3 regions of the Pseudoalteromonas sp. P1-8 genome follow, and region 2 is predicted to be linked to each of the others. Evidence: predicted binding sites of a transcription regulator. Region 2 holds the regulator's gene; each other region holds the start of a gene.

Region 1 (4,290 bases), on a different contig from region 2:
GCACAAGTATCAATTGTCGGTGAGGTCACTCACAGCGTTGAGCACTGTTTATTAGCAATGCCAGGTACTGAGCTTTCTCACATTAATAAAATCTTTGCTCACCCACAGCCTTTTGCTCAATGTAGCCGCTTCATTCAGGGTTTAGGTGATATTCAACATGAAACCTGTGACTCAACCTTCCATGCATTACAATCAGCGGTTGAAACTACAAACAGCGCCGCTATCGGCTCAGCACAAGCAGGTAAAAATGTAGGGTTAGAAGTCGTTAAATCAGGCCTTGCAAACCAAAGCGAAAACCATAGCCGCTTCATTGTCGTCGCGCGTAACCCGTTGCAAGTATCTAAGCAAATTCCAACAAAAACCAGTTTGATTATGGCGACCAAACAACAAGCGGGTTCATTGGCTGATGCCTTGATGATTTTTAAACAACATCAAATTAACCTAGTAAAATTGGAATCTCGTCCAGTACCTGGAAACCCATGGGAAGAGGTGTTTTATGTTGACCTTGAAGCAAACCTTGATGACTTACATGTTAAGCAAGCGCTTGAAGAGCTAAAAGAACACACCCAATACACCCGTGTATTAGGCTGCTATCAAAGTGAGTCTTTGCAAGCTGTTAGTGTGTAACAGCCAGCCTAGATATGATTAATAAAAAGGAGTCAGTCGGCTCCTTTTTCGTATAATTTCATCTTAGATACTTGCACCTACTGCCCTGTCTAAGCATAATCTTGAAAACAATTTGAAATTGGAACTTTCATGAATTGGTTAGCAGAATTAGCAACTAAAAGAACACCTTGGTTATTATTAGCCGTTATTTCACTCGCCTTTGAAATCACTGCGTTATTTTTTCAATACAACATGGGCCTTGAGCCATGCATCATGTGTATATATCAACGTACTGCTGTTTTAGGCTTACTTGCAGCGGGTGTGATTGGTGCAATTAACCCACAAAATATGGTTGTTCGCTTAGTCGCATTTGCCACTTGGGGTGTCTCTGCAATTTGGGGTTACTTTATTGCCAAAGAACACATTGCAATGCAAAACAATACTGACCCTTTTGCATTTAGCTGTGCATTTGAACCTAACTTCCCAAGTTTTATGCCTTTGCATGAATGGATCCCTAGCTTCTTTGCCGCTACTGGTGATTGCGGAAATATCGATTGGCAGTTTGCTTCTATGAGTATGCCAGCATGGATGGAAGTGATTTTTGCAGCATTTTCAGTGGTATTTGTGGCTGTTTTAGTTAGCCGATTAGTGAGCAAAAAGTCGCTATAATGATTTATTTTTTTACTAGCCAAATCCCTGCTTTAAAAAGCTTTAAAGTAAGGCAACGCCAGCAAATTATTGCCCTTGCTTTGGCTCATTTAAGCCCAAGCAAAAAGATCATTTTATCAGTATGTAAGCTTGCCTTTTTAGCACCCTTATTTTTAGGCTTGGCCTACTTTGAAGGCTGGATGCTTATTCCTTGGTTATTGTTAGCGGGCTTAAGTTACCCACTCATCACAACACCTATCGAAAACATGTTCGCATTAGCGCATTTAGACAAAGCTATCGATGAATTTAAACAGGGCGAATAACGCCCTGTTTAGGTATATAGCCCGCTATTTATAATGTAATTTTCCCCTCAAGTTTAGCAAATAGCTTATCGCCAATTCCTTTTACTTCTTTTAATTGCTCTACCGACTTAAACGGACCTTGCTTTTTACGGTGCTCAACAATCGCTTTGGCTTTTGACTCTCCAATACCCGGTAATTGAGTAAGTTGATCTATGCTAGCTTTGTTTATACTGAGCTTTTGCATTTTAACTTGTGTTGCTTCGGTTGGTTTAACGGCGAATGCCGATGTAGCAGGTAGTAACGCAATGCTTGTGGCAAGTAAAATACTTGATAGTAATTTCATAATTTCCTCCATGATGTCCATCTTGGACAGGTAGTTAGCTATTACCCAACACTCACTCCATCGCTTGTGTTTAACTTTGGGTAACAATTTAAATAAAGCTAATGTCCCTATTATTGTCAAATTTGCTGAATAAAATTTTTCTCAAGTTACTTGCAAAGTAAGCCCCGAAGCATTACTGTATATAAAAACAGTAATCAAAGTAGCGGTATTACGCTGCAAATGCCACGCTTAAATGCAGGAGAAATCATGGCTGTTGTTGTTAAATATGTTGTAGAAAGAAACGGAGTCGAGCGCATGACGTTTACTACTAAGAAAGAAGCTGATGCGTATGACAAAATGCTCGACATTGCTGAGTCATTAGAACTAATGCTTGAAAAAGTTGATGTACCATTAAGCGAGCAACAAATTGAGTCACTGGCGCTTGAAATGGCAAAAGAAAAAGACCAATTTATGGCGGTACTTAAAGGTGCAAAAGACGCCCCAGCTAAGCCTAAAAAAGCAAAGTCAGACGACAACGTTGCTGATATAAAAGAAAAAGCGGCAAGCTAAACGCAAATTTAGATCATAAAAAAGGGCAACAGATGTTGCCCTTTTTTGTGTTTAATCAAAAACTACAGTGACGACTCAACTTCATCAAATAAGTCTGTAATTTCTTTTTTCGGCTCAGCAGTTGTAAGGCTAACAACAACAATAGCAATTGTTGATAAAATAAAGCCTGGGACAATCTCATAAATGATTGCACTTAATGCTTGGCCATCAATTGTAATTGGCGCGTAAATCCAAAATAGTACTGTTGCAGCACCAACAACCATACCACTAATAGCGCCTTGTAAGTTCATGCGCTTCCAGTAAAGGCTCAGTAATACGAGTGGACCAAATGCAGCACCAAAACCTGCCCATGCATTACTCACTAAATCTAAGATAGAGCTATCGCGGTCATAGGCTAAGTAAATAGCAAATAGAGCCACCAAAATAACACTAATACGACCTACTAAAACCAGCTCTTTTTGAGATGCACTACGGTTTAAGTAAATCTTATAAAAATCTTCGGTTAGTGAGCTTGAACACACTAATAACTGTGATGAAATAGTACTCATAATCGCCGCTAAAATAGCTGCCAATAAGAAGCCAGCAATTAAAGGATGGAAGATAAGCTCAGACAACACTAGGAAAATCGTTTCTTTATCATCAATTGGCATTTGGTTTTCAAGCATATAAGCAGCACCAAATAGACCTGTTAGCACAGCACCAATAGCTGAAAGCGTCATCCACGACATACCCACACGGCGCATAGTCGGCATATCTTTCACAGAGCGCACAGACATAAAACGCACAATAATATGTGGTTGACCAAAATAACCAAGGCCCCATGCCATTGCAGAAATAATCGCTATCGTTGAACCACCTGCAAACCAATCCATCATATTAAGTGCATGAATTTCTGATTCTTTTGGTGAGCTTAATAATAAGTCATAGCGTGCATTTGCAAGTGTATCCATAACTGGCTGATCAAGCATGGTAAACGTTGCAATTGGCACAGCCAGCAACGAGATAAACATGATACAGCCTTGTACAAAGTCAGTCAGGCTCACTGCTAAGAAGCCACCAAACAAGGTATATAACACGACGACACCGGTTGTGATGTACAGACCCATTTCGTAGCTCATATTAAATGAGTTTTCGAACAACTTGCCGCCTGCAACAACACCTGACGAGGTATACAAGGTGAAGAAAACAATGATTACAATCGCAGAGATCACACGCAGAATATTTTTATTATCATCAAAGCGGTTCGCGAAGTAATCTGGAATGGTGATTGAGTCATTCGCCTTTTCTGTGTAAACACGTAAACGAGGCGCGACTAGGAAGTAGTTAGCCCAAGCACCGAGTACTAAACCTATGGCAATCCAAACCTTGCTTAAACCAAACAAATACATTGCACCCGGTAGACCCATTAGCAGCCAACCACTCATGTCTGATGCGCCAGCTGAAAGCGCAGCAACACTTGGTGATAAATTACGACCACCTAGCATATAGCCTGATACATCGTCGGTAGATTGCTTATAAGCATACAGCCCAATCCCCAGCATGACGATGAAGTACATTGCTAACGAAATTATCATTCCTGTTTCCAAATTAGCCTCCAAAAGTTGTTTAATGTTGGCTTTTAATCCGAATAATGACTCGCAAGTTATTTAATTTTAAGACATTATTGGGGTAAAAACCGATATCACCCATGACTATAACATGCTTCCCCCCTTCAACTCCAATCAAGCAGTTCAATGACAGGGTTTACAATTTCAACCTTTTCATAACAAAAATATGATATTTAATCTCAAGTTATAGAATTCAATTGCAATTTATCCTAGTCTTAAGATCAGAATAAAATCA
Region 2 (4,290 bases):
GGCCGTTTTTATTAAAGGAATTACAACCATGTTATTAGGTGCTTTTTCTGTAAGTCTAAATGTAAAAGATATTCGTGCTTCAAAGCAGTTTTATGAAAAGCTAGGTTTCAAAGAGTTTGCTGGGGAGATAGAACAGCATTGGCTAATAATGAAAAACGGTGAACATTTAATTGGTTTGTTTCAAGGTATGTTTGATAAAACCATGCTGACCTTTAATCCTGGGTGGGATCAAAATGCTGAAGCTTTGGATGAATTTGCAACCTTTGAGCAATTAGCTGCACAATTTCAGCAACAAGGATTAGAAATACAAAAGGCCGGTGACGCGAGTTTTATTATCACCGACCCAGATGGCAATCCTATTTTGATTGACCAACACGTGTAGCTGGCTTTTTACGTTTAATTCGAACGTTTTGTAGTAACAAGAGAACTCCTGTAATACAAAATAGTACGCTAGTGGCTGAGAAGCTGATGAGTAGTGGATTGTTAAAGTTCTCACGCTCATCATAATCCATAATGTGTAGCATCCAGAAAAAGTCGAAAATGCGCCACAGGGTGCTGCGCACAGTTATAACTTTACCGGTTTGGCTATCTAAATATAAGGTTGTTGTTAACCAATCATCGAAGCTAATTTGCCAAACATTGGCTTTGTGACCGACTTCTCTAGGCCCTTTTGTTAATAACTGCGCTTGCGTTATTTTTGCGTCAATAAGCAGGTGAGCTTGCGCATTTTCAATGATTTGCGCTTTACTCGGTGCAGGCATTTTAGCACCTGTTCTGCCATCAAAAATAAACGTACCGCTAGAGGATGTAACTTCTATAATCGGGGTATTTAAAAAATGGCTATATTTAATACCCTCGATTTGCTCGTTGCTCGATTTGCTCGATTTGCTCGATTTGCTCGATTTGCTCGAATTGCGCTGTTATTTTATCAATTGAAGCGGGGTAGTCCGACAATAAAAATGGACTACTTAAACTGCGATTAGCCAGATGCTTACCATGCACTTTTTCAAGTGGTAATGAGCTCATCACAAGCCCACCTAAAAGCCAAAAAAAGATCTGCAAAGCAAGTAAGTAGCCAAGCCATTTATGCCCTTTACGAGCATACTTAAACAGGCGTTTATTCATTATTACCCCGTTATTATTGTTATGTGGGCGCTATTTTAGGTTGTTTAGCTAGATTGCCAATGCGGCATAATGTCGCATTAACTGTATTCTAGATTTGGTATATATACAAAACTGAGTTAAAGTTTCAGTCGATATAAATAGAGGGTAAAAACGAGAGTATGTCGGAAATTCAATTTTTAAATGTAGATCTGGAGCTTGAATCAAAGCACGATATTAGTGCGCTTGTTGCTGATTTGAAGAAAAACGCCATGGTTTTACATTATGACCAAGATGAATACCGCCAACTAGCACGTATTGAAGCAACCGCAGATATCAGCTCTCCTGATAAAGCAATTAACCAGCTTTGCGAGCTTATTGAGTCTTGCTCGCGCAATGCATTAAAACAGTGGTTATCGTGCTCAAAGCGTACATTTGATATAGGCTTTGAATCAGGTAATTCGCCTAAATGCTTTAACCAACCCCTGCATGCCGATACCTTGTTACGTATCTCTGCAATTGGCGCAGGGATTGAAATTACTATTTATCCTGTCGAAAAATAGCCTGAATTTATCGCTCTACAACAGCTGCGGTCATTCTTGATACGCAGCAAAGCTCTCCTGCGGCATTGGTAATTTTAATATCCCAAACAGAAGTTCGCTTACCTAAATGCAGCGGTCTAGCAGTTGCTGTTAACGTTCCTTTGCGTGACGCTTTCATGTGGTTGGCATTAATTTCTTGGCCAACAGCATAAAACTTATTGAAATCAACCACGAAATTGGCTGCATAGCTTGCCACTGTCTCTGCTAATACAACGTTTGCTCCGCCATGGACCATGCCCATAGGGTTATGATGCTCAGGAATAGCAGGCATGGTTGCCATTAAATAATCATCGCCAATTTCAGTTACCTCAATGCCCATAGTTTTCATTAAAGTGCCTTGACCGGTAATCCCTTGTTCAAGCTCTTTGCAAAGCTCTAACGTGATTGGTTGGTGCCAAATACTCATTGTGTTTCCTTAGCCTGCTAATTAAAGCTAATACCTTATGGCATCTTTCGGTGTGGTTCAATGTTAGTTTTGTAGCAATATGATGGGGTTAATTTAAATTTGCGATTTTCAAATAACTGTATATACTCACAGTTAAATGTACTGTATGGAAAACCAGTTGTATGCGCCCATTAACTAAACGCCAATCGCAAATTTTAGAACTAATTAAAGTCTTTATTAAAGATACAGGCATGCCACCTACGCGTGCTGAAATAGCTCAAACATTGGGTTTTAAAAGTGCCAATGCTGCTGAAGAACACCTAAAAGCACTGGCAAAAAAAGGCATGATCAAAATGAAGCCTGGGGCGAGTCGCGGTATTCAGTTAATTGAAGAAGATGAGCCAGAGCAGTTAGGCTTACCTTTAATTGGCCGTGTTGCAGCTGGTGAACCTATTTTGGCTCAAGAGCATGTTGAAAGTCACTGCCAAGTTGATCCTTCATTATTTAAACCTGCTGCTGATTTCTTACTGCGTGTAAATGGTATGAGTATGAAAGACATTGGTATTATGGATGGCGATTTGCTTGCAGTACACAGAACACAAGTTGCTGAAAACGGGCAAGTAGTTGTAGCTCGAGTCGATGAAGATGTAACAGTTAAGCGTCTAGAAAAAGCGGGTCGCAAAGTACTTTTACACGCTGAGAACGAAGAGTTTTCGCCTATTGAGGTTGATCTTGAGCATGAGTCGTTCAACATCGAGGGGTTAGCGGTAGGTGTTATTCGTAACGCTGACTGGATGTAAGCGTTCCCAATTTGGTGCATCAAATTGACTCAATTTGGTGCGCCGCTGAAATTTTACTACTTAATTAGGATTTGTGAATCCTTACTCTTCATTTAAAGCCTTATATGGCGCAGTTTTCCTCTCTTTTTATATTTCGTTCTTACTCCTAAACATTAAATAACGCGCTGATTATAGTTGTTATTTCTGCACCAAAATAAACATTTATTATCATTAAAACTTGCTTATTGGTCATTTTTTAACTAATTGGTTAATACACTGTATTAACACCTAATTAATAAAAAGACACAAAAATGTGCGAGGTGTTAGTCAAGGGGTCGGTATCATAAGTGGGTCAAAATGATACGTAGTCGCTCTGAACAATAAGAAAAACGAATGGGCACCTTGTTGTATCGCCTTTTCGCTTTGCGTCTTGCAATAGCATCTAAAGGAGCCGTCACATGGGTAAACTGCGTTACGCCTTGTGGCTTATATTGTTTGCACTTCCTGAGCTTGCATTGGCAAATAGCCAATACAATATGCGTAAAGGGGTGACCGATATAAGTAATAATGTTTATGAGTTACACATGACGATATTTATTATCTGCTGTGTAATCGGCATCATCGTATTTGCGGTGATGTTTTGGGCTTTAATACACCACCGTAAATCCAAAGGGGCCAAGCCTGCCCAATTTCATGAAAGTACAAAAGTTGAAATACTTTGGACTGCCATTCCATTTGTCATCTTAATCGCCATGGCTGTGCCTGCCACAAAAACCTTAATTGCCATGGAAGATGCTTCTAAAGCCGATATCACCATTAAAGTGACTGGCTCACAATGGAAGTGGCATTACGAGTACATGGGTGAAGACATTGCTTATTACTCGATTCTATCTACTCCTAAAGATCAAATAGACAACCAAGCAGAGAAAACTGAGCATTATTTGCTTGAAGTAGATAAACCGCTAGTACTTCCTATCAATAAAAAAGTTCGCTTTTTAATGACCTCAGACGATGTAATTCATTCATGGTGGGTGCCTGATTTTGCGGTTAAAAAGGATGCAAATCCTGGGTTTATCAATGAAGCGTGGACACGTATTAACGAGCCAGGAGTATACCGTGGTCAATGTGCTGAGTTATGCGGTAAAGATCATGGCTTTATGCCTGTTGTGGTGAAAGCCTTACCTGAAGATGAATTTGCTAATTGGCTTGCAGATGCCAAGCAAGAAAAAGCCAATGCGGCCGCAGCAGATGCTGCTTTGCTTGATCAAACATTACCGAAAGAAGAGCTTATGGTCTTAGGTGAGCAAGTGTATATGGCAAGCTGTGCTGCATGTCACCAACCTACCGGTATGGGCCTACCAGGCGTATTTCCAGCACTTAAAGGCAGCCCGATTGTATTAGGTGATGTAAAAGATCACATAGA
Region 3 (4,290 bases), on a different contig from region 2:
TTTCTTGTCCGTATAAACGGCGACTTTCTGCATGGCTAATATATAGTTTTTCCATCGCGCGAGTCATACCAACATAGCAGAGGCGGCGTTCTTCTTCTAAACGACCAGACTCTTCATTACTTTGTTGTGATGGGAACATGCCCTCTTCAACACCAACCATAAATACCAATGGGAATTCTAGGCCTTTTGCTGAGTGTAGTGTCATCATTTGCACCGCGTCTTCGTGCTCATCAGCTTGACCTTCGCCAGACTCTAGTGAGGTATAAGCCAAAAATCCCTGTAGTGGTGAGCTGAACTCTTCATCTTCAGGAAGTTCGTATTGACCACAAGCACTAATAAGCTCTTCTAAGTTTTCTACGCGGGCACGGCCTTTTTCACCTTTTTCAGCTTGATACATTGCCATTAACCCTGAGGTTTGAATGGCATATTTCGCTTGCTCTTCTAAGGTGAGATCGCTGATTTTATCTTCGATATGCTCAACAAGTTCTAAGAATTTAGTGACGGCACTTGCTGCACGGCCAGATAGGTGTTGTTGCTCTACAATTGCTTTTGCGGCATACCAAAGTGGCAATGACTCATTGCGCGCGCAATCACGGATATGACTTAGCGTTTTATCACCAATGCCGCGGGCAGGGGTGTTAATAACGCGCTCGAAAGCAGCATCATCTTGACGGTTACCCACTAAACGTAAATATGCAAGCGCATCTTTGATCTCTTGACGTTCGAAGAAGCGCATACCGCCGTAAATGCGGTATTTTAAACCTTCTTGTAGCATTGCTTCTTCGAGTACACGAGATTGCGCGTTGTTACGGTATAAAATCGCGGCGTCTTGTAATGCATTACCTGCATTTAGCCAGCTACGTAGTTTGCTGCTGACAAAGCGTGCTTCGTCTAATTCATTAAACGCAGCGTAAACAGAAATAGGCTCACCATCATTGCCGTCTGTCCAAAGGCTTTTACCCATGCGTTCAGCATTGTTTTTGATCAGTGCATTTGATGCTTTTAAGATTGTTGCCGTTGAACGGTAATTTTGTTCAAGGCGAATAGTTTCGGCTTCGAAGTCAGTTAAAAAGCGTTTGATATTCTCAATTTTTGCGCCACGCCAGCCATAGATACTTTGGTCATCATCACCTACGATCATAATACTGTTGGTGTTACCTGCGAGTAATTTTAACCAAGCATATTGAATAGTGTTGGTATCCTGGAACTCGTCTACCAGCATGTGGGCAAAACGCTGTTGATAGTGACGTAAAAGTGTTGGGTGATTCTTAAGTACTTCGTAGCAGCGCAGCAGTATTTCTGCAAAGTCGACTAAACCTGCACGGTCACAAGCCTCTTGATATGCAGCATAGACTTTCAGCATCATTTGCTCATTAATATCGTAGGCTTGAATGTCTTTAGGGCGCAGACCTTCATCTTTTTTCGCGCTGATATACCAACCAAATTGTTTTGCTGGCCACTTTTTATCATCGATGTTCATCGCTTTAAGTAAGCGTTTTATCATGCGTTGTTGATCGTCAGAATCTAAGATTTGAAAGCTTTCAGGCAAGTTCGCTTCACGGTGATGGGCGCGTAAAATACGATGAGATAAGCCGTGGAAAGTGCCAATCCACATACCACCAACCGGTGCTTTTAACGTTTCTTCTACACGGGTACGCATTTCTTTCGCGGCTTTGTTAGTGAAGGTTACCGCAAAGATGCTGTATGCAGAAGCTTGCTCAACTTGCATGAGCCATGCGATGCGATGAACAAGTACTCGAGTTTTACCAGAACCTGCACCTGCAAGTACCAGCATATTTTGCAATGGGGCTGCGACAGCATCCCGTTGTTTGTCATTTAAGCCATCGAGTAATTCAGAAACGTCCATCGTTACGCCTTTTCAATCTATAATGGGTGGAGTATAACAGGTGTTTATGCAAGGCTAAATAAAATACTGTTTTTATAAACAGCTATTTTGGCAAGTTATTAAAATTGTAAATGAAAATTGTGAATTTGACCGATTTTTAGCAAAAAGAACTAAAATTAAAATAACGCTACTTTTTAACACTTTGATTTGTAAGTCATAATAAGTTGGCATAAAGTGTGATTATAAAAAGTATAATCATTAAAAACTACAGAGGTTAGTATGGCAGAGCAAGGTTCTGGCGGTAATGTAATCGCAGCAATATGTAATATCTTTTTTCCTGGTTTAGGACAATTGGTACAAGGTCGTTTAATGGCGGCTATTGCATTCTTTTTAGCATGGGTTATTAGTGGTGCACTAATTTATGTGGCAGTTGGTTTTATTCTACTGCCAATCGTATACCTATGGGCGATTATTGATGCTGCACGCTTCAAGTCGCGACTCTAGCTATTTAATTAGCACAAACACGAGCGCCACTTAGGCGCTCGAGTTGTTTTAAGGCGGCTAAACTCGCCACGTTTAGCTGCAAACGGTATAATCAGCAGATAACGTATTAAGAGTACCCTCCATGGAATATCAATTTATCCGCGACCCTATTAGCGGTTTACGCATTAAAATTTCCTCTGAACACGCCATCATAGGCCGTTGGCTAAACGAAGAAGTCGGAAAAGAAAAAATTGCGATGGTGCAAGCGTTGATCTCTGCTGTTAAGAACAGTCATGAGTCTTTAACCTTACAAGGTCAAGAAATTGATTTGATCTTAAGTAAAGACGAAGCGCTGTTCGAAGCACATGCATTACATCAAGATAACGAAGACTTAGTTGCCTACCAAGATGATGATTTAATGCTTGAAGAAGAAGGCCTGTGCAGTGGCTGTGGCTTTGAAGATTTTGTTGATTTAATTGAATCTTGGCAAGAATTTACACAAGGCCGATAAGCAGACACATGTTCTGCTTATCGGTAGCTAATTTATTGCTCACTCACTGATTTAACAGCAGCTAGTAATAAATCTTCTGTTAAGCGTACTTTGTAATTTGGGTTGGCGTATTGAAAATGAACTAACCCATTTGTATCTATCACGAATACTGCGGGTACTGGCAGTGCTACTTTTGGCTCACCTTCTAACGAGACAAAGTTAACCCCAAGCTTATTACGGTAAATCTTTGCTGTTTTGTCATCTAAATAAAATGCTAAACCTAACGTTTGCGCCAAAGTAAGGCTGTCGTCAGAAAGCAATTGATAGCTAGGAGCTGTAATTTTTGTTTCAGCGAGTTTTTCAGGACTATCTGGTGAAACGGCAATTAGTTGCGCGTCTAAGCTTGCTAATTCTTTCTCTATTTTTTGCACGCTGGCCAATTGTTTTGAACAATATGGGCACCAGCCACCACGATAAACAATCAGCACGGTAGTTTTTTCTTTAAAGCGCTCAGCTAGCGAGACGGTTTTACCGTATTGGTCTTTCAATTCAACATTTGGCACCGTTAAGCCAGGTAATAACGGACTAACTTGCTCTGCTGACTCGGCAATATTAGTCGCAGTTGCAGCGATAACGTGGCTTGATAGTACAAACAGTGCACTAATGAATAGAGATTTAAACATGGGCTTCCTCGGTTATTTTTATCAACTACAAAGATGACCTGATTGTTGCGGGATTTATTTCATCTTTACCTACATCAAACTCAAATTTAACTGTAGTATATAGGCAAATAAAAAATGCAAGTTGGGATAAAGAATGTCTGCTAATTTACAAAAACTCGTTGTTATGCTCGAGATGCAAAATGCGATGAATACCAAAGTTCATGAGCAATGGTTTAGCCAAGGTTTTGAATGGTATCGTGCAATTTGGGTTGAGTGTGCTGAAATGCTTGACCACTACGGTTGGAAGTGGTGGAAGAAACAAACCCCAGATACAGAACAAGTTATTTTAGAGTTAGTTGATATTTTCCATTTTGGTTTATCTTTACGCATTGATGGTGAAACCAGCTATGAGCAGTTAGCTGCGCAACTTGAAGCTGAGTTAAGTGCACCAGTTCAAGCCGATGACTTTAAACAAACACTCGAATTATTAGCCGCGTCAGCAGTCGCTGAAAAGAGTTTTAATGCAGCTGCATTTGCAGGTTGTATGGCGCAAATCGGTATGGATATCGATGATTTATACCGTGGCTACGTTGGTAAAAACACCTTGAATTTCTTCCGCCAAGATCATGGCTACAAAGACGGTAGCTATATCAAGGTGTGGAATGGCCAAGAAGATAACGAGCACTTGGTTGAAGTGGTAAAAAGCCTAGATACAGAGCATGCAGATTTTGCAAAACTTGTATATCAAGGCTTAGAGCAGCGTTACCCGAAGTAATCATTCAACGGGTATAAGCTCGCGAAAATCGATG

The links. Region 2 encodes LexA, which represses DNA repair genes until DNA is damaged. Its sites were predicted from a motif close to TACTGTATNNNNATACAGTA; they were not measured.
Region 1: AN213_RS06495 (YebG family protein) is a predicted target of LexA. The motif match lies at 2,073-2,092, and genes of this name have one in related genera.
Region 3: uvrD (DNA helicase II) is a predicted target of LexA. The motif match lies at 1,932-1,951, and genes of this name have one in related genera.

Annotation. Positions count from the first base shown of each region.
Region 1 covers NZ_LJSO01000003.1:239,852-244,141, reverse strand. The annotation lists gene AN213_RS06515 (chorismate mutase) at 1-627, shown strand, start outside; gene dsbB (disulfide bond formation protein DsbB) at 757-1,275, shown strand; gene AN213_RS06505 (DUF6170 family protein) at 1,275-1,577, shown strand; gene AN213_RS06500 (helix-hairpin-helix domain-containing protein) at 1,606-1,899, opposite strand; gene AN213_RS06495 (YebG family protein) at 2,146-2,448, shown strand; gene putP (sodium/proline symporter PutP) at 2,511-4,022, opposite strand.
Region 2 covers NZ_LJSO01000006.1:195,966-200,255, forward strand. The annotation lists gene AN213_RS10565 (VOC family protein) at 29-382, shown strand; gene AN213_RS20560 (hypothetical protein) at 357-761, opposite strand; gene AN213_RS20565 (hypothetical protein) at 847-1,125, opposite strand; gene AN213_RS10575 (hypothetical protein) at 1,284-1,664, shown strand; gene AN213_RS10580 (PaaI family thioesterase) at 1,672-2,109, opposite strand; gene lexA (transcriptional repressor LexA) at 2,271-2,888, shown strand; gene coxB (cytochrome c oxidase subunit II) at 3,326-4,290, shown strand, end outside.
Region 3 covers NZ_LJSO01000020.1:48,577-52,866, reverse strand. The annotation lists gene uvrD (DNA helicase II) at 1-1,867, opposite strand, end outside; gene AN213_RS19140 (hypothetical protein) at 2,126-2,350, shown strand; gene AN213_RS19135 (YacL family protein) at 2,472-2,840, shown strand; gene AN213_RS19130 (peroxiredoxin-like family protein) at 2,873-3,502, opposite strand; gene AN213_RS19125 (dUTP diphosphatase) at 3,636-4,256, shown strand; gene yrfG (GMP/IMP nucleotidase) at 4,257-4,290, opposite strand, start outside.